DNA from 3 places in the Enterococcus eurekensis genome. Region 1 is predicted to be linked to each of the others. Evidence: predicted binding sites of a transcription regulator. Region 1 holds the regulator's gene; each other region holds the start of a gene.

Region 1 (7,271 bases):
TCCAAGCCGCACGCGTTTCGTTCCCGTCAGCTGGACGAATGACTTGTAAATTTGGAATGCTACGTAAGCTTGATAATTGTTCAACTGGTTCATGTGTTGGCCCATCTTCTCCAACGGCAACAGAGTCATGTGTTAACACGTATGTCACTGGTGTACCTTGGATAGCCGCTAAACGAACAGCTGGTCTTAAATAATCGACAAAGACGAAGAACGTTCCACCATAAACACGAGTACCACCATGTAATTGAATCCCGTTCATTGCTGCTGCCATTGCAAATTCACGAACACCAAACCAAATGTTACGGCCTTCATATTGTCCTGGCTCAAAATCTTTTTCTGCTGCTACCATTGTGTTGTTTGAACCTGATAAATCGGCTGAACCTCCCCATAGGCTAGGAACTGCAGCTGATAATGCTTGGATCATCTCTTTACTTGATACACGACTCGCTTGACTTGTACCCACTTCATAAGTTGGTAAGTTATCTGCCCACTCACTTGGTAATTCATCTGCAAACGCTTGTCTAAATTGTGCAGCTAATTCTGGGTATGCCCCTTCATATTGCGCAAATAATTGGTTCCACTCTGCTTCAACAGCTTCGCCACGATCGTTGATTGCTTCTTTGAAACGTGCTTGAACTTCCTCAGGCACTGTAAATTCTGGATATTCCCAGCCATAAACACCTTTAGCGACATCACTACCTGCAACGCCTAATGGTGCTCCATGAACAGAAGATGTGCCTTCATTTGGCGCTCCAAAACCAATTACCGTTTTAATTTCAATTAAAGTTGGTTTATTTTTTTCTGCTTTCGCTTCATCAATTGCTTTTGAAATCGCCGCTAGATCTGTTCCATCTTTAACTAAAATATGTTGCCAACCGTAGGCTTCATAACGCGCACCGACATTTTCTGTAAAGGCTTTTGATGTTGGTCCATCTAAAGAGATGTCATTTGAATCATATAAAACGATTAACTTATCTAATTTTAAATGCCCTGCCATTGAAGAAGCTTCTTGTGAAACACCTTCCATTAAGTCACCATCACCACAAAGTGCGTACGTATAGTGATCAACAATTGGGAAACCTTCTTGATTATAAGTCGCACTTAAATGAGCTTCTGACATAGCCATCCCAACAGCCATCGCAATTCCTTGTCCTAAAGGTCCTGTCGTTGCTTCAACACCATCTGTATGGTGTACTTCTGGATGTCCCGGTGTACGGCTATCCCATTGACGGAAGTTTTTCAAGTCTTCAATCGTTACATCATAACCTGAAGTATGTAGTAAACTATATAATAATGCAGAACCATGGCCTGCTGATAAAACAAAACGATCACGATCTACCCAATTTCTTGAAGTTTTTGGATTTACTTTTAAATGTTTTGTCCATAATGCATAAGCCATTGGTGCTGCTCCCATTGGCAATCCCGGGTGACCTGAATTGGCTTTTTGTACCATATCAATACTTAATGTACGTAATGTATTAACACCTAACTCATCGATTTTATCAAACAAAGTGAAGCCCTCCTATTTAGGTTTTTTTTACCTTTATTCTTTTATCATTATAAAATACTTAAGGACAATTATCAACCTTTTTTCAACTTCTTGCTCTCAATTACTCTTTATCGCGGTTATGAAGTCCTTTTTCTCTTTGGATTTCTTTTAGCTTATCTGGTGTTACATCATTGCCTAAAGGATCAACAACTTTCATGCCTTCAATATGGTGTTTCATTCCTCCGCGAAAAGCACTTAAATACTCTTGACGTAATAAATGTTGTTCTTTTGTCTCAAACGGCGTTAGCCCTTCACTTTTTTTCTTGCGGGCTAATTCATTGATGCGATTTAATTTTTCTTTTGATAACATACTTCCACTCCTCTCATCTGCTTTATCTTATACAAAATTATCAAAAAAAACAATAAGAACACACGTAAGCGAACATCTGTTTGATTCCGCTGTCTCTTTATGTTAAAATAGGGATAATTAGATGAAAGAAGGTGCGAACCTTGACAAAAAAAACCGAAAGCAGACAACTTGAAGTCTTGCGCTTTATTCATCAACGCGTGTTAGCTAAAGGATATCCTCCAACTGTACGTGAAATTGGCGAAGCGGTGCAACTCTCTTCTACTTCGACCGTTCATGGACATTTGTCTCGTTTAGAAAAAAAGGGATTCATTCAAAGAGACCCTACAAAACCACGTGCAATTGAATTAACGGCGTTAGGACTTGAAACAGTTGGTGCGGAACAAAAAAATATTCCTTTGCTCGGGGTTGTTACCGCGGGTGAACCGATTCTAGCAGTTGAAGAAGCTTCAGACTTCTTTCCTATTCCACCGCATTTAGAAAATAGTGAAAGCCAACATTTCATGTTGACGATTTCTGGCGAAAGTATGATTAACGCTGGCATACTTGATGGCGATCAAGTTATTATTCGTAAACAAGATTATGCTTCAAATGGCGACATTGTCATTGCAATGACTGATGAAAATGAAGCCACTTGTAAGAGATTTTATAAAGAACAAAATTATATCCGACTACAACCTGAAAACGACTATATGGAACCTATTATTTTACCCAACGTTCAAATCCTTGGTCTAGTTGTTGGTCTCTATCGCAATTTATACTAATTTATACTTTGGAATCTTTTACTTTTAAAGATTCCAAAGTTTTTTTATTTTACTCTTTACAAAGCGAACAAACATTCGTATAATAGAGACACGAACAAACGTTCTATTTAAATAAGGAGTGGATCAGTATGAAAGCAGTACGTCGTTTTGGTTTATTAATTGGGGTTTTATTAACAGGAATAATAATTGGTAATTTTGGAACGCTGATCGCTTGCCTGGTACTAGGTCCGTTACTCGCTTTATGGTTAATTCTATGGGATGACAAAAATTCAAAACAAGCAAAAAACAAACAACAATATTATTCATCTGAAGTCGATTATTACTATGCAGATGACTATTACTATGAATAAATTAAAAACGAGAAATGCCGAAGTCCATTCAGCATTTCTCGTTTTTTTAATATTCCATTAAAGTGAAGATATCGTAACCTTTAATTTTGTCACGACCATTTAAATCTTTTAATTCAATCAAAAAGGCACAACCGACTACGATACCGCCTAATTTTTCAATTAGTTCGATACTAGCTTTCACTGTACCACCAGTTGCTAATAAGTCATCACATAATAAAACACGTTGTCCAGGTTTAATCGCATCTGCATGAATCGTTAGCGTATCTGAACCGTATTCTAAATCATATGAAACTTCAATTGTTTCACGAGGTAATTTACCAGGTTTACGAACAGGGGCAAATCCAACGCCTGACTCATATGCGACCGGACAGCCTACGATAAAGCCACGCGCTTCTGGTCCGACTACCATATCAATTTCTTTTTCTTTCGCGTAATCAACAATTTGTTGAGTCGCATAGCGATAAGCTTCACCATCAGCCATCAATGGTGAAATATCACGAAATGTTACGCCTTCTTTCGGATAATTTGGGATACTTGCAATATAATCTTTTAAATTCATTATTGTCCTCCTACTGACTAGAAATCCATTTCTTAATTGTCTCTAAATCACTCATCACTAAAAATTCTTCATTCTTAATTAATTGTTGTCTCTTTTGATATAAGAGACTCTCACTTAAAGATCGATTCATTGGATTTTCCAAACTATTTAAAATACCATTGTCTATTGTAACAAATTTTAACTCTAAAAACACCTGAACCATGAAAATCAATAAACTTTTAGGAATTTTAGTATATTGAGCAACTGCATCTAATTTGTAACGGACATCCAACGTTTTTTGTGTCTTGATTAGTTTAAAAAGCTTTCCGTATTGCTCTCTTGAACCGATTCCATTCAGGTAGGCCTCCTCTGGCGTTTGCGCCATGAGATAAATCCTCGAAACTCGGCTCATTTTTAAAATTTGCTTCATCCAATCAAGCTCATGTGGGACATCGACAAAAACAAGTTGCATCGTTTTGAACGATTCATCAAAAGTCTTTTCAAAATCTTGGAATTGTTCTACATAAATCACGGGTTGATTCGTCTGTTGCGAAAAGACTTTGTAAAGTTTTTTACTGAATGTAATATAAATAGTTGGTTCAGTAAAATTTAGTTGTTGATGATGCTTTTTCCCGCGAAAATCAAACAACTGAAAAGAAGTAATTTGATAATCTTGCAATTGAATCTGCGGAACAGATTTTCCATTCCACTCATTAATTGTCAATTCGCCGACTAAACTAACATCATCGGTCGTAATCTCTTGTTGTTCTGGCCCGAAATTAAAGCCGATACCTTCTAATTGTTGACCGGTTTGATTTGTCATCGTGAATTTCAAATGCTTTTGCTCAGCCCCGATGCTCCGGCTATCTGGAATTTTTACATGTTCAAATAAAAATCGTGGAACAGGATTATGCATCCCAAAAGGCGCTAAGACTTTTAATGATTTAATTAAAGCTAAATCCACTTCACCCACATCAAGACTGCCGTCAATCATCAAAGGAATTCCTTTGCTTAAATCAATTTGTTCATCAATAATGTATTGGTCACAAGCCTGTCTTAAAGTTTCTAATTGATCGATTGAGAAACTTAAACCTACCGCTGCGTGATGTCCACCAAAAGTGGTCAGTAGCTCTTGATTATGTGACAACATTTGGAACATATTTAAACTTTCCGTACTACGTCCAGAACCTTTTAAAAGACTACCATTCTTAGTCGTCAAAGCGATTGTTGGTTTACCAGTAACTTGTAACACTCGACCGGCCACGATTCCTAAGATCCCTTCATGCCAATCTTCTCCTACAAGTAAATGAACATGGTGACTGTTATCTACTTGCTCTAAGGCTTCTTTTGTTGCCCGTTCAACGAAATCTTTTCTCTCTTGATTAATTTCATCAAAAGATTGCGCAAGCGACTTTGCCTCTTCTTCATCAAACGTTGTTAACAGCTCTATTGCTGGATTTGGATCGCCAAGTCTACCAATGGCATTCAAACGTGGTGCAATCGAAAAGCCGATTGTCGTTTCATCTAAATCTCTCATCTTGCTTCCACTAACTGCTAGCAGTTGACTAATTCCTAAACGTTCACCTTGTTTCATCTGTTCTAATCCCCAAATGACCATCGCACGATTCTCATCGGTTAAAGAAACCATATCAGCAATTGTTCCAATTGCAACAAGATCGAGTAATTCCATTGGGATATCTTCTAAAAGTGCCCAAGCCAGTTTAAATGCTACACCGACACCGGCTAGTTCACCAAAAGGATACGTGCCTTCAGGGTGTCGCGGATGAATAATTCCATAGGCATCTGGTAAGATATTTGGTAACTCGTGATGATCAGTCACAATAACATCAACACCTTGACTATTTGCATAGGCAATCGCTTCATGGCCAGAAACACCGTTGTCAACGGTGACAATCAACTGAATGCCTGAATCAATCCACTCTTTATATCTTTCAACATTTGGACCATAACCATCCGTAAAGCGATTAGGCAAGTAAGTTTCGACTTGTGCGCCAAGTAGCTCAAAAGTTTCTTTCATTACCGTTGTGCTCGTGATTCCATCGGCGTCATAGTCACCATAGATTAAAATACGTTCACCTGAAACAACCGCTTCATGAATACGTTCCACGACTTTTTCCATATCATGTAATAAAAAAGGATCATGTAATTGTGATTCTGAAGGGTTCATAAAAGCTTGTATCGCATCTAGTGTTCGTAAATTTCGATTCCACAACAAACGAATAAGTACGGGCGATAAATTAAGTTGTTTAAGCTCCTCTAAAAAAGAAGCGGGTATTTCCTCAGTAGCTGGCATTTGCCAATCAAATTTTGATAACTTCACTTGATCACTCCTAACTTTCCAATTATAGCAAAAAAAACATAAAAAAAGAAGAGCAGTCACTGTTGCGACTTGCTCTTGTAGTCAAATCAATTGATTAATACATCTGATCGCGTTCTTCTTCAAAAAGCTGTTCTTCATAGGCTTGTTGTTCTTTTTGATCAACTTCACTAGAAGCGAGGTAGGCTGCTACGCGAATCGAAACTTCATCTTCAATTTTTGCTTCTAATTCATCTTTTTCTTTCTTCAATTGTTTAATTGTCTTTTTTTGTTTCCACAAAATACTTGTCATTAATAAAGAAATCAGTACAGCGCCCATAAAAATAGCTCCAAAAATAATGATAATCAAAGGTGTTGAAAATTCTCCAAAGCCTAACTGAACAGGTACGACTACCGTATTCATCGCTGCAAAAACGATGATTACTAACGATAGTAACAACCCAACAAATAATTGCCATTGCTGTTTCATCGCGAGTTCCTCCTTACTTTTTATTAAAAATACCACCGGCTAAATAATCACCAATTCTTGGAAAGAGCGTATAAAACTGAGCCGCCATCGCCATAATTTTCGGACGATTAATTTCTCTTTTTGGATAACTCATATTGCGAACAATCTCTTTTGCTAACTTACTAGCATCTAATATGAATAAATCAACATTAGATAAATAATCGCCTGATGGATCCGCCAAATCAAAAAAGTTTGTTTCGATTGGTCCCGGATTAACAGTTGTCACATGAATATTAAATGGTTTTAATTCTAAGCGTAAAGCATTCGAAAAACCAATGACCGCAAATTTTGTTGCCGAATAGATTGTTGATTTCGGTGTGGCCATTTTACCGGCCATTGAAGCTAAGTTAATAATATGACCAGATTCTCTCGGTAACATCTCGATTACTAAAGCTTGCGTCAAATACATCATTCCAAATAGGTTCACTTCAAACATTTTGCGTGCCTGTTCAAAATCAACCGACACAAAATCTTCAAACGTTCCAAAACCTGCATTATTGACTAAGATATCGACTGAACCGACCGTCTCCTTAACGGTTTGAACAAGGGCTTGAATACTGTCTGGATTCGTCATATCGACAGGAAATGCATAGGCTTTATTTTGACTTAACATTTCACATTTCTTCTTTACTTCTTCAAGTAATTCTATACGTCTAGCACTTGCAATGACAACTGCCCCTTGCTTCGCCGCTTCATAACAAATTTGTTCACCTAAGCCGGTTGAACCGCCTGTCACAAGTACTACTTTATTCTTTAATTTCAACTGACGTTTCCTTCTTTCTTAACGGGATATCGTAACAATCAAAATCTTTGACTACACGGACATTTTCAAAAATTTCGCGTGCTTCATTCCGTAAATTTTCAACATCTTTGCCTAAATAACGGGCACTAATATGCGTTAATAACAAACGTTTAGC
Region 2 (7,271 bases), on a different contig from region 1:
ATTTTATACAGTAAGTATAGCGGATTTTAAAATAAAAGCCTAATTTTTCGTTTTTTGTGTTGAGAATATCGTTTTGTTTTTAAGAAAAACTCCGTTAAGATTAAATTACCAAATAGAAAGGAGTCGGATATACATGAATGAACCAATTTTAAAAGATCCTAGAGAGTTATACCATCCAGGAGAGTTTAAGAAACAGGATCAAACAACGCCACCTTTACAAGAACAAATGATACCATCACCCGATTGTGGTGAAACAAGCTATGTTGGAAATAAGAAGTTAGAGAATCGTCGTGTTCTAATTACTGGAGGGGATTCTGGAATTGGACGGGCAGTTGCCATCGCTTATGCTAGAGAAGGTGCTGATGTAGCGATTCAATTCGTTCCAGGTGAAGAAAAAGATGCCGAAGAAGTTGCTAGTTATATCGAAAAGACAGGTAGAAAATATTTGTTACTACCTTACGATTTAAAAGATGACCAAGCATCAAAAGAAATGATTAAAAAGACAGTTCAAACTTTCGGTGGAATTGATACTTTAGTATTGAATGCGGCACAACAAATTTCACATCAAGATATTTCTGAATTGCCACTTCAACAAGTAAAAGATACTTTTCAAGTAAATATTATTTCAATGTTTGCATTAGTCCAAGAAGCCGAACCACATTTAAGTCCAGGAAGTGCGATTATTACGACAACTTCTGTTCAAGCAACGAGTCCAAGCGCAAATTTAATGGATTATGCTGCCACAAAAGCGGCAATTAGTAATTTTACGATTAGTCTGGCGAGTCAATTTGCTGAAAAAGGGATTCGAGTGAATGGCGTAGCACCAGGACCAATCTGGACACCACTTCAACTTGATGGTGGACAACCTCCAGAAGAGTTACCAAAATTCGGTCAAAGTAGCTTGTTAGGTCGAGCGGGACAACCAGCAGAGCTAGCACCCGTTTATGTATTTTTAGCGTCAAATGATGCTAGTTTTGTTACTTCACAGATTTACGGAGTTACGGGCGGTCAGCCAATAAATTAAAAATAAATAGCGTACACGGAAAATAGATCGTGCGTCCAAAAAGTTTAACTTCTTGGACGCACGATTTACGTTTAAACAACCTTCTAATTGGAATTGTCTTGAAAAAAGAATTGTCGCTCTTCAAAAAAGATGGATAGGAATTGGCCGAGTGTTCCAGCCAAAGGTCCCGTTAATAAATCGTCTTTTGTAACCCAAAGCAAGGGTTGTTCTGTGTTGGTCGGGAGTTCTTCTCGAGTTTGGGCGACAAATAAAGAGGCAAGTTCACGGGAGCCGTTCTTATCATTGAGCCATTCTGCAATACCTACTAAACGTGGTCTGACAGTTAAGCCTGTTTCTTCTTTGATTTCTCGGATAACGGATTCAAGAATATTTTCGTCTTTTTCAACATGACCACCGGGAAAAGTCCATCCTGGCCAGTCTTTTTTCTTTCGATCTTGGACTAAGATTTTGCCATCGATATTTTTTATTAGGCATAATGTGGTTAACTTGACTTCCATACTACGTGACATTTAAATACACTCATTTCTTTCGTAAAATTAAAGATGAATTTCAAACCATTTGGCGTTAGAAAGAATCTCGACATGTCTGATTTCATCAAAATCAACTTTTTGATGATCAATAAACAAGCCAAGTTCATCAAAACCAAGAATATTTCCGACAATATCAGGTGAGTAGTCGCCATCAAGATTGCGCTCTTCTTTTTGAATCGCCACGATACAGCTATTTTTATAAGCCTCAACTAAAATTGTTTGGATTTCTTGGGTAGTCATTGCTGTTTTTTGCTTTGGACGATTCAGCTTGGCAGTCTGTTGATTATACCTTGCTTCCGTATGCTCCGACAAGTACATTCCATTCCATTTAATCATTCCACGATCGATATATTCTTTTCCGTAATTTTTGATAATAATCACTCCTTTTTAAAATTAATGTCCGCCTATTTTGGTGGAACGACTAATTGCAGTCGCGTTTTCTAACAGAGAACTCGCGTGAATGAGCGCGTGAAAACCATATTTTTCTCTAATTTTATCTTTTAAAAAATGCAATTTTTCTTGTTTGATTTGTTGCTCGATATCTTCAAATAAATCTAATTGGATATTTGTGTGGTAACTAAGGTTAGAAGCGCTAACACCAATTTGACGGACATAGCTACCAGTGTGATAATGCTGATTAAAGATTTGAATCAAACTGTTAACAATTGTTTTTGTATTGTTTGTTTCCGATATTTTTATTTGTCGAGAAAAACCAGTTTCACTCTCAATTTTAGAATAACCAATGAAGAGGCTAACACGACTTGTCTTTGCATGAATATGTCTTAAACGAGAAGCAAGCAAATCACCCATTTCTTGGATGATGACTTTAATATCTCGAATATCGTCATAATCTTTTAATAAAATTTGAGAATTTGAGAGACTTTTTTCTTTAGGTTGGTATATTTCATGGATTTGGCTACGGTCGATTCCATTTGCGTGAGCGTGCAACTGTGTACCCATGATTCCCATTGAATCTTTAAGCCGATGGGGGTCATAGTTGGCAAGTTCAGCAATGGTGTGAATCCCTCTATTGTTCAAACGTTTTTCGGTCCTGCGACTAATTCCCCAAAAATCAGTCATTTTTTTGATACCCCAAACTTTGTTTTTTACATCTTCATAACGCCATTCGGAGATAAAATGAGGTGCCATTATTTTTGCCTCGTTATCTAACGCTAACTTGGCAAGTAGCATATTATCACCAATACCAATTGCTGTCTGTATGCCCGTTGCTTCTTTAATTTTCAACATGATTGACTTAGCGAAAAGGGTCACTTTAGCCTCGTGATATAAATGTTTGACGTGATCATATTTAACGAAAACCTCATCGATTGAATAAACGTGAACGTCTTCAGGAGGGACGTAAGTAGTAATCGTGTCTAATATCTTCAGATTGATTGCGATATATTCTTTCATTCGAGGTGGGGCAAAAATCAAATCGGGATGGTAGGGCACTTCAGAACGTCTAGTGACATTTGAGACACCTAAAAGTTCTTTGGCTTTTGGAGATGCGGATAAAATCAGTCCACCAGGACGATCACCACCGCTTAAGACTACTAAGATAGCTTTTAAAGGATCAAGTCCTCTCATAACTGCTTCGCAACTTGCGTAAAAAGAGCGACAATCAATACATAAATAGTCACTTCGCGGTTCGAGGTCGTAATCAAAGTACAAAAGAATACCTCCTATCGATTTGTTCATTTTAAAACAATTATACGAACGTTTGTTCGATAAGTAAAGGGGAACAAAAGATTAAGTATCACGATTTTTAAAGAAAAAACCATATTCAGAGGCTAGGAGATAGTACCTAACCTGAATATGGTTTTTAGTGATTGTTTCTATTATTACCACAAAGCAAATACTTAGGATGGCAAAAGGGCGAAAAATTGTATGAGAACGACTAATTTATTTCAACTATTTTCAATTTATCTTTGAGACTAAAGCATTTTATTCATCATCCATTTTCAGAACGGCCATGAAGGCATCTTGTGGGACCTCAACGGAACCAATTTGTTTCATCCGCTTTTTACCTTCTTTTTGTTTTTCAAGTAATTTACGTTTTCGAGAAACGTCACCACCATAACATTTGGCTAATACGTTTTTACGTAATGCACGAATATCTGAGCGGGCAACAATTTTTTGTCCAATCGCTGCTTGAATTGGGACTTCAAATTGTTGACGAGGGATGAGTTTTTTCAGTTTCTCAACGATTGCTTTTCCACGTTCAAATGAGAAGCTACGGTGAACGATGAAACTTAAAGCATCGACTTTTTCAGCATTTAGCAAGATATCCATCTTAACTAAATTACTTGGACGGTAGCCTGAAATTTCATAGTCTAACGATGCATAACCTTTTGTACTGGATTTCAACTTGTCAAAGAAATCATAAACAATTTCTGACAATGGAATATCATAAACAACGTTAACGCGGAATTCATCTAGGTAATCCATTGTGACAAAATCACCACGTTTGCGTTGAGCAAGTTCCATCACTGCACCAACGTACTCGTTAGGCACCATAATTTGAGCTTTTACATAAGGTTCTTCAACATTTTCAATTCGAACTGGGTCAGGGAATTCAGCCGGATTATCAACCGTTACTTTTGTACCATCTGTTAAATTAACGTTATAAATAACCGATGGTGCAGTTGTGATCATATCTAAATTAAATTCGCGTTCCAAACGTTCTTGAATAACGTCCATATGTAAGAGCCCTAAGAATCCACAACGGAAACCAAAACCAAGTGCTTGAGAAGTCTCCGGTTCGAATTGGAGCGCGGCGTCGTTTAATTGTAGTTTTTCAAGAGCTTCTCGTAAATCATTGTAGCGAGAAGTATCAATTGGATAAAGACCACAATAAACCATTGGTGTCATTTTACGATATCCTTCAAGCGCTTCTTGAGCAGGATTGTTCGCTAATGTGACAGTATCACCAACCTGTGTATCTTTAATGGTTTTAATAGCAGCGGTGATATAACCAACATCACCAACCATTAAGTAATCACGATCAACGGCTTTGGGTGAGAAGATACCAACTTCAGTGACGTCAAAAGTTTTTCCGTTACTCATCAACTGGATTTTATCGCCAGGGCGCACAACGCCATCGATAACACGGACGTTTAAAACAACGCCACGATAAGCATCGTAGACAGAGTCAAAGATTAATGCTTTTAGAGGTGCCTCCAGATCACCAGTAGGTGCGGGGACTTTTTCAACGACTTGGTCTAAAATTTCTTCAATTCCGATACCGGATTTCGCACTAGCAAGAACTGCTTCAGAAGCATCCAATCCGATAACATCTTCGATTTCTGTACGAACTCTTTCAGGGTCAGCTGCAGGTAAATCAATTTTATTAATAACAGGTAATATTTCTAAATCATTATCTAGTGCCAAATATACGTTAGCTAATGTTTGTGCTTCAATCCCTTGAGCTGCGTCAACAACTAACACTGCACCTTCACAGGCAGCTAAACTGCGGGAAACTTCATAAGTGAAGTCGACGTGGCCAGGAGTATCAATTAAATGGAAAATATATGTTTCGCCATCTTTAGCGGTGTATGTTAATTCTACAGCGTTTAATTTGATAGTGATGCCACGTTCTCTTTCTAAATCCATCGAGTCTAGTAGTTGTGCTTGCATCTCACGAGAAGAGACAGTTTCCGTTTTTTCTAAAATACGGTCAGCCAAGGTAGACTTTCCATGGTCAATATGAGCAATAATCGAAAAATTTCGAATCAACTGCTGGCGTTTTTTCATTTCATCTAATGTAGTCATGCATTTATTCCTCATTTCTATTAGTCAGCTCTTCTATTATACCAACGATAGAAACAGATTAAAAGCCTTTTGTAATAACAATCATATGAAAATAATTAAGTCAAAAATAACCAGACATAAAGGAAATTTTTTTGTTATACTAGGTGAAAAGGTTTAATGGAGTGAAAAGGATGAAAGATGCTTTTACGGAAGGCCTAAAAATTAGACAACTTGAAGAAAAAGATTTAGATCAATACAATGAGTTATTAAGTTATGTTTTCCAAGTAACAGGGACGGATATCGAAGAAAGTGGCTATGCTAATAAACGCGAAATGGTACAATCAAAGCGTCCAATATTAGTATTATCAACTGTTTTTGGTTGGTTCGATCATGAGAAACTCGTTTCACAAATTGCTATTTACCCGTGTGAGGTTAACATTCATGGAACGATTTATAAAATGGGGGGTGTGACTGGAGTTGGTACGTACCCAGAGTACGCTCGGCAAGGTTTAATGCGAGAATTGGTTAGTGTTGCTTTGAAAAATATGCGTGATGATAAACAATGGATTTCTTATTTATATCCGTATAATATTCCTTACTATCGTGATAAAGGTTGGGAAATTATGTCAGATAAACTCTCCTTTAAAATTCGCGACACGCAACTACCAAAGTTTGTGCAAGTTGCAGGAAGTGTTGAGCGTCATGAGGTCGATTACTCAGATGTTTTAACCGTTTATGATCAATTTTCTAAAATTAATCATGGCGCCTTACAACGATCAGCTTTTCATTGGGAAGAATATTGGCGTGAGGAAAATAAAGAAGAACGGACAGCTGCAGTCTATTATGATGCTGCGGGTCAGCCGAAAGGTGTGCTCTTTTATTGGGTTGCTGAAGAAGTCTTCCACGTAAAAGAAATGTTTTATTTAAATCAAGAAGCAAGACATGGGTTGTGGAATTTCATTGGTGCACACTTTAGTATGGTCTACTGGATTGAAGGAGATAACTATAAAGATGAACCATTGGCCTTTTTCTTAGATGATAGCCAAATTAAAGAAACGATTGCACCTTATTTTATGGCAAGAATTGTTGACGTTGAGGAATTTCTTAAAGAATTTCCATTCAAGTCTTTTAAAAAACCTTTTCATTTTGTTGTCTCAGATCCGATGGCCGAATGGAATCGTGGTGTTTTTGGAATGAAGTGGGATGAGGAAAACGAAAAAGTCCAAGTGATTCGTGAACCAATCGGTGATTCAGTTATCCTAGATATCCAAACGCTAACTTGCTTACTAATGAATTACCGTCGGGCAGCCTACTTATATCAAGTTGAACGAATTGATACGAATCAACAAACTTTGCGTATCTTGGAAGAAATTATTCCAGATATGGCAGCCTATTTTAGTGATTATTTTTGATAGAAGAAAGGAATGATTAATCCAATGAAGATTTATTTTGCAGCGCCAATGTTTGCGGAAAGCGAACGTCTCTATAACAAGATGATTGTTGAGAGTATTCGCGAAAAATTTCCAGAGTGCCAAATTTATTTACCACAAGAAAATGGTGATATTAACGATAAAATGGCTTACGCCAATAGTTTGATGATTGCTAAAGCCGACACAAATGAGGTGCTTAAAAGCGATTTAATAATTGCAATTTTAGATGGAATTAGCATTGATGCTGGAGTAGCTTCTGAAATTGGTGTGGCTTATGCGAAAGGAATTCCTATCATGGGACTCTATACGGATTCACGCCAACAAGGTGGGGAACATCCGGATAAACTAGCCGCTCTAACTGAAATTGGTGAAAATCAATTTCATTATTTAAATTTATATACAACTGGTTTAATTAAACTCAATGGTTTGATTGTATCAAGCAAAGAGGAACTTTTATCTGAACTTCTTAAAAAACTTTAAAAAGACGCTTCATTGCCATTCTATTAAAGGAATGTGGCGAAGCGTCCATTGCTTTTA
Region 3 (7,271 bases), on a different contig from region 1:
AGCTACTGTTAAACTACTTTTGCCTTCTTTAATATAGCCTGGAACAATACTATGCAATAGTTGATTAAACTGTTGATAGAAACTTTCTGTTTCAGGGAAACTCATCACATAATCATACACGGGTTGATCCAAGCCTGTTTGCGGTCTTAACTCTGAAATATAATGTGGATTTGGTAAAAAGCGCACATCCATCACGATATCAGCATCAATTGGAATCCCATATTTAAAACCAAACGATAACATTTCAATTCGGAATCCACTTTCTTTTGATGCTTTGAACTCATGATTAATCGTTTCACGCAATTGACGCGGTGTTAAATTTGTCGTATCGATCACAATTGATGCTTGTGTTTTTAAATCATCTAAAATTGCGCGTTCTTTACGGATTCCTTCAGTGATTAAACCATCCATAGCTAACGGATGTGTTCTGCGAGTTTCTTTGTAGCGTGAAACCAACTCACTATCAGAGGCATCTAAAAACAAGACCCGCGTATCGATAAAGGCTGTATTTTCAATACTAATTAACATACTTTGGATTTCTTCAAAAAAAGAACGAGAACGTAAATCAACAACTAATGCTATTTTCGTTACTTTACCAGATTCTTTTACTAATTCCCAAAATTTCGGAATTAGATTGGGGGGCATATTATCAATACAAAAATAGCCCATGTCTTCAAAACTTTGAATTGCCACTGTTTTCCCAGCGCCACTCATACCAGTAATAATGACTAGCTCTAAACTTTCTGTCATCGCAATCAGTCCTTTTTAATTTTCTACTCACCATTGTAACACTCCGTGCGTGTCATGGCTATCGTTTTTCCTTAATGTTCATAAAAACAAAAAAACCACCTGATTAAACTTGATTAATACGCACGAAAAGACAGAGAAGAAATGTCTCTGCCTTTTTATCATTCATTAACCTTTTTGTAATACTTTTTTTAAATATTGACCTGTGTAACTTTCGGCAACTTGTGCAATTTCTTCTGGAGTACCGGTAGCAAGTAATGTACCCCCACCCTCGCCACCTTCTGGTCCTAAATCAATTAAATAGTCGGCCGATTTAATCACATCTAAATTATGTTCAATGACTAAAACAGTATTCCCTTGATCGACTAAACGTTCTAAGACGACTAACAATTTGGCAATGTCTTCGGAATGCAAACCTGTCGTTGGTTCATCCAAGATATACAAACTTTTCCCGTGTGACTTTTTATGAAGTTCGCTAGCTAGCTTCATCCGCTGTGCTTCCCCACCCGATAAAGTTGTTGCCGGTTGACCTAAAGTCACATAGCCTAAACCAACATCGACAATTGTTTGTAATTTACGATGGATTTTAGGAATTGCTTTGAAAAACACAACTGCATCTTCAACGGTCAAATCTAAAATGTCGGCAATATTTTTTCCTTTATAACGAACTTCTAATGTCTCAGAGTTATAGCGTTTGCCATGACAAACTTCACATGGCACATAAACATCCGGTAAAAAGTGCATCTCAATTTTTAAGATACCATCACCTTTACACGCTTCACAACGACCACCTTTAACGTTAAAACTAAAACGACCCTTTTTGTATCCTCGTATTTTGGCTTCATTGGTAGCTGCAAATAAATCACGAATGTCATCAAAAACACTGGTGTAAGTCGCCGGATTACTACGTGGTGTACGACCAATCGGGCTTTGGTCGATATCGATTAAGCGCTCAATATGTTTATAACCCGTTATTTTTTTGAATTTCCCAGGTTTATTGGAGTTGCGGTTAATCTTTTGTGCCAAAGCTTTTTTCAAAATATCATTGACTAGTGTTGATTTTCCTGAACCTGAGACACCTGTAACGGCCACAAAACGCCCTAAAGGAAATTCGACCGATATATCTTTCAAGTTATTTTCCGTTGCGCCTGAGACTTTGATTGACAAACCATTGCCTTCACGTCGAACTTTTGGCACTGGAATTTTTCGTTTACCAGATAAATACTGACCAGTTAAAGAATCAGGATTCGCTGCCACTTCTTGTGGTGTTCCATAAGCCACAACTTCACCACCCGCGTGACCTGCTCCTGGACCGATATCAATTAAATAATCAGCCGCCATCATCGTATCTTCATCGTGTTCAACGACAATCAAGGTATTTCCTAAGTCTCTCATTTTTCTCAATGAGCCTAGTAAGCGATCATTGTCACGTTGATGCAAGCCGATTGAAGGTTCGTCTAAGATATATAAAACTCCCGAAAGATTGGAGCCAATTTGGGTAGCTAAACGAATACGTTGGGCTTCGCCACCTGATAAACTACCAGATGCACGACTTAAAGTTAAATAATTTAGTCCCACATTTTGCAAAAAGCTCAAACGATCATGAATTTCTTTGACGATTGAATGCGCAATGATTTTTTCAGCTTCAGATAACTCTAATCCTTCAACAAAATCAATCACATGATTAATTGAATAGTCACTGACTTCCCCAATATGCATATCGTTGACTTTCACTGCTAGAGCTTGCGGATTCAAACGATAACCATGACATGTTTGACAAGAAAGTTCCGTCATATATAAACGCATTTGTTCTCGTGTAAAATCACTATTCGTTTCATGATAACGACGATTGATATTAGTAATTACACCTTCGAAAGCCACCTCCACATCACGAATACCACCAAAATCATTTTCATAATGGAAATGGAAAGTCTCACCATTTGACCCATATAAGATGATTTGCTGATGCTCTTCTGGCAATTCTTCAAATGGCGTATCCATATCAATATTAAATTCGGCACAGGCTTGCTCAAGCATTTGTGGATAATATTGCGAACTAATTGGATTCCAAGGAATCAATGCCCCTTGAAGCAACGTTTTTGAGCGATCAGGCACAACTAAATCAACATCGACTTCTAACTTGATTCCCAAACCATCGCATTCACTACAAGCTCCAAATGGCGCGTTGAACGAGAATAACCGTGGTTCTAACTCACCAACAGTAAATCCACAATAAGGACAGGCATAATGTTCACTAAAGAGTAATTCTTTTTCACCATCGACATCAACTAGCGCATAACCTTCTGCTAATCGTAAGGCATTTTCTAAAGAATCAAATAAGCGTGAACGAATACCCTCTTTTACGACAATTCGATCGACGACAATTGCGATGTCATGCTTTTTGTTTTTTTCTAACTCTGGCGCTTCACTAACATCATAAATTTCACCGTTGACACGGACACGAACATATCCTTCTTTTTGAATGCGTTCAAAAACTTTTTTATGTTGTCCACGCTTTTGATTAACAAGTGGTGACAAAATTTGAATTCGACTGCGCTCGGGTAATTCCAAAACTTGATCAACCATTTGTTCAATTGTTTGACTTGTAATTTCAATATGATCGTTTGGACAAATGGGGTGTCCAATTCGAGCATACAATAAACGCATATAATCATTAATTTCTGTGACGGTCCCTACCGTTGAACGAGGGTTTTTACTCGTTGTCTTTTGATCAATTGAAATAGCAGGACTTAAACCATCGATACTATCAACATCTGGCTTATCCATTTGGCCAAGGAATTGACGAGCATAAGCCGATAAACTTTCAACATAACGTCGTTGCCCTTCGGCATAAAGCGTATCAAAAGCGAGAGAACTTTTACCGGAACCCGATAATCCCGTAATAACAACGAGCTCATCACGTGGGATTGTCACATCTATATTTTTCAAGTTATGAGCGCGTGCGCCCTTGATAATTATTTTATCATTTGCCATCATTTTGCTCCTTTATTGCGCTTTTAGTTCTAAGATTGTATCTCTTAGTGTTGCTGCTTTTTCAAAATCTAATGTTTTCGCTGCTTCGCGCATTTCTTGTTCTAATTTCAAAATAAAGAGTTCTTTTTCTTCTTTCGAAAGATCATTATAAGAGGTTGCAACATCGCTTCCATCTTCTTTTGCTACTTTTGAAATTGAAATCATTTGGCGAATATCTTTAATGATTGTTTGCGGAACAATGCCATGTTCTTCATTATATGCTTCTTGAATTTCACGCCTTCTACGTGTTTCATCAATCGCTCTTTGCATAGAATCCGTCATTTTATCCGCATACATAATGACTTTACCTTCCGCATTACGAGCCGCTCGACCAATCGTTTGCACGAGCGAACGCTCACTTCGTAAAAAACCTTCCTTATCTGCATCTAGAATTGCAACAAGCGAAACTTCGGGTACGTCAATCCCTTCACGCAGTAAATTAATACCAATCAATACGTCAAATTCTCCTAAACGTAAGTCACGAATGATTTCCGTTCTTTCTAGAGTTTTGATATCACTATGTAAGTATTTTACTTTAATACCAAGTTCTTTAAAGTAATCTGTTAAATCCTCTGACATTTTTTTAGTTAAAGTTGTGACAAAAACACGTTGATTTTTTGCCACACGTTCGTTAATTTCACCGACTAAGTCATCAATTTGACCCATAATCGGACGAACTTCAACGACTGGATCTAACAAACCAGTTGGACGAATAATTTGTTGAATAATATGGTCTGTCTGTTCATACTCATAAGGTCCCGGTGTTGCGGAAACGTAAATAATTTGATTGACATGTTTTTCAAATTCTTCTAGGCGTAATGGACGATTATCCAGTGCGGATGGTAATCGGAACCCATAATCAACGAGCATTTGTTTACGCGCACGGTCCCCATTATACATCCCTCGAATTTGAGGCATTGTCACATGCGATTCGTCAATTACAATCAAAGAATCTTCCGGAAAAAAATCCAGCAATGTATATGGCGGTTCGCCTTCTTTTCGACCATCTAAATGTCTCGAATAGTTTTCAATACCAGATGTATACCCCATTTCACGCATCATTTCAATATCGTAGTTGGTTCGTTGCTCTAAACGTTGGGCTTCCAACAGTTGATTATTTTGGTGTAATACCGCTAAACGCATTGTCAATTCATCTTGAATCGCTTGAATGGCTGTTTCTAAATGATCTTCATCCGTCATAAAGTGAGTTGCCGGGAAGATTGAAACATGTTCCACCTCATTCATAATCTCACCTGTTAACGCATCTACCTCACGAATCCGATCGATTTCATCACCAAAAAACTCGACTCTCAAAGCGCGCTCATCACGTGAAGCCGGGAAGATTTCGACCACATCACCGCGCACACGAAAACGCCCACGCTGAAAATCAATGTCATTACGTTCGAACTGAATTTCAACTAGCGCTCTTAAGACCTGATCACGGGATATTTCCATGCCCATTCTTAAAGAAACGACTTGTTTTTGATACTCCATCGGTGAACCTAAACCAAAAATACATGAAACCGAAGCAACAACGATAACATCATTTCGTTCTAACAATGATGATGTTGCGGAGTGACGCAATTTATCAATTTCATCATTGACACTCGAATCTTTTTCAATATACGTATCACTCGAAGGCACATAAGCTTCTGGTTGATAATAATCGTAATAACTGACAAAGTACTCAACCGCATTTTCTGGGAAGAACTCCTTAAACTCGCCATATAATTGACCCGCCAGTGTTTTATTATGTGCAATAATTAAAGTCGGTTTATTGACCGACTGGATAACGTTTGAAATCGTGTACGTTTTCCCCGTTCCCGTAGCACCTAGCAAAACTTGGGCTTTTTGTTTCTCATTAATGCCAGAAACTAATTCTTGAATTGCTTGAGGCTGATCCCCTGCCGGCTGATATTTAGAAACTAAATTAAACTTTCGCGTGGTATCTCTTTCAATCATAAGATTTCCTACTTTCTATCAAATCTCATTCTGTCATTATTCTACCATAGCGAACATACTTTCGCTATTTTTTTCTCTTCAATTAAAACGCTTTTACCTTTTCTTTATGTCATATCTTATAACACGACATGTTACGAATTATATTAAAATCCACTCATTTAAACTAAAAAGATTGATTATTTGGTTTTTATTACGTTATAATTTTACAACAGACTTATTACTGGAGGGATTTTATATGAAAAAAAGTCTAAAACTACTTTCTATTTTTTCAATTTTATTGACAGGGCTGCTTTTCACAACAAAAAATGTTGCAGCAGAAGAAACAACATACCAGATTGGAACTGATGTTACATTTGCTCCCTTTGAATTTCAAAATACAGATAATGAATACGTCGGAATCGATATTGATTTACTTAAAGCAATCGCTGATGACCAAGGGTTCAAAGTAAATTTTCAACCCCTAGGTTTTAACTCCTCGATTCAAGGTGTCATATCCAATCAATTAGATGGCATGATTGCCGGAATGAGCATTACCGAAGAACGAAAAAAAACATTCGACTTCTCTGATCCTTATTTTGACAGTGGTATTCAAATGGCTGTCAAAAAAGATAACGCGACAGTTTCTAACTACGAAGATTTAGCTGGTCAAACAGTCGGAGCCAAAGTCGGTACCGAAAGTGCTGCTTTTTTAGAAGAAAACCAAGAGAAATACGGTTACGAAATTAAAGTTTACGAAGACGCAACTGGATTATATGGTTCTTTAAAAAATAATGCTTTAATCGCCATCTTTGATGATGCCCCGATTTTAGGTTATGCAATCAATCAAGGTGAACCATTCAAACTTGTTGGCCAACCTGAAAAGGGGAACTCTTACGGTTTTGCTGTTAAAAAAGGCGAAAATCAAGAATTACTTGAAAAATTTAATATCGGTCTAAAAAAACTAAAAAACTCTGGTGAGTACGAACGAATCGTCAACACTTATATCACACAAAGCTCATCTTCAACCGAAACGATGAAGAAAATCGAACCACTAAAGGATAGCTATACCATCGCAAGCGACTCCGCTTTTGCTCCATTTGAATTTCAAAATACAGATAATGAGTATGTCGGAATTGATGTCGACCTCTTAAAAAGAGCAGCTGAACTTCAAGGTTTTACGCTTAAATTTAATCATATCGGATTTTCCGGCGCTGTCCAAGCTGTCGAGTCTAACCAAGCCGACGCCGTGATTGCCGGTATGACAATTACCGATACCAGAAAAGAAGTCTTTGATTTCTCAGACTCTTACTTTGATAGTGGCATTCAACTTGCAGTTAAGTCAGATAACACCAGTATTAAAAGTTATGACGATTTAGCAGGTAAACAAATTGGAGCTAAAGTTGGAACTGAAAGTGCTGACTACTTAGAAGCCAATAAAGAAAAATACGATTTTACTGTAAAATATTTCGATGCTGCCGATCAACTCTATGATGCTGTCCGTGTCGGTGCGATTGACGCTTTAATGGATGATTATCCAGTTATCGGTTATG

What was found. Region 1 encodes LexA, which represses DNA repair genes until DNA is damaged. Its sites were predicted from a motif close to CNAACANNTGTTNG; they were not measured.
Region 2: the regulator LexA is predicted to act here: its motif matches at 3,268-3,281, upstream of ACFO3L_RS02710 (Y-family DNA polymerase).
Region 3: the regulator LexA is predicted to act here: its motif matches at 5,793-5,806, upstream of uvrB (excinuclease ABC subunit UvrB).

The regions. Positions count from the first base shown of each region.
Region 1 covers NZ_JBHSGT010000020.1:128,295-135,565, forward strand. The annotation lists gene tkt (transketolase) at 1-1,510, opposite strand, end outside; gene ACFO3L_RS03725 (DUF896 family protein) at 1,611-1,859, opposite strand; gene lexA (transcriptional repressor LexA) at 2,000-2,620, shown strand; gene ACFO3L_RS03735 (hypothetical protein) at 2,749-2,970, shown strand; gene ACFO3L_RS03740 (adenine phosphoribosyltransferase) at 3,017-3,529, opposite strand; gene recJ (single-stranded-DNA-specific exonuclease RecJ) at 3,540-5,849, opposite strand; gene ACFO3L_RS03750 (LapA family protein) at 5,944-6,315, opposite strand; gene ACFO3L_RS03755 (SDR family NAD(P)-dependent oxidoreductase) at 6,329-7,117, opposite strand; gene rnz (ribonuclease Z) at 7,101-7,271, opposite strand, start outside.
Region 2 covers NZ_JBHSGT010000017.1:52,582-59,852, forward strand. The annotation lists gene ACFO3L_RS02695 (SDR family oxidoreductase) at 134-1,024, shown strand; gene ACFO3L_RS02700 (8-oxo-dGTP diphosphatase) at 1,108-1,533, opposite strand; gene ACFO3L_RS02705 (hypothetical protein) at 1,561-1,935, opposite strand; gene ACFO3L_RS02710 (Y-family DNA polymerase) at 1,948-3,225, opposite strand; gene lepA (translation elongation factor 4) at 3,499-5,325, opposite strand; gene ACFO3L_RS02720 (GNAT family N-acetyltransferase) at 5,496-6,716, shown strand; gene ACFO3L_RS02725 (nucleoside 2-deoxyribosyltransferase) at 6,741-7,214, shown strand.
Region 3 covers NZ_JBHSGT010000037.1:47,516-54,786, reverse strand. The annotation lists gene rapZ (RNase adapter RapZ) at 1-750, opposite strand, end outside; gene uvrA (excinuclease ABC subunit UvrA) at 916-3,741, opposite strand; gene uvrB (excinuclease ABC subunit UvrB) at 3,754-5,742, opposite strand; gene ACFO3L_RS05515 (amino acid ABC transporter substrate-binding protein/permease) at 5,978-7,271, shown strand, end outside.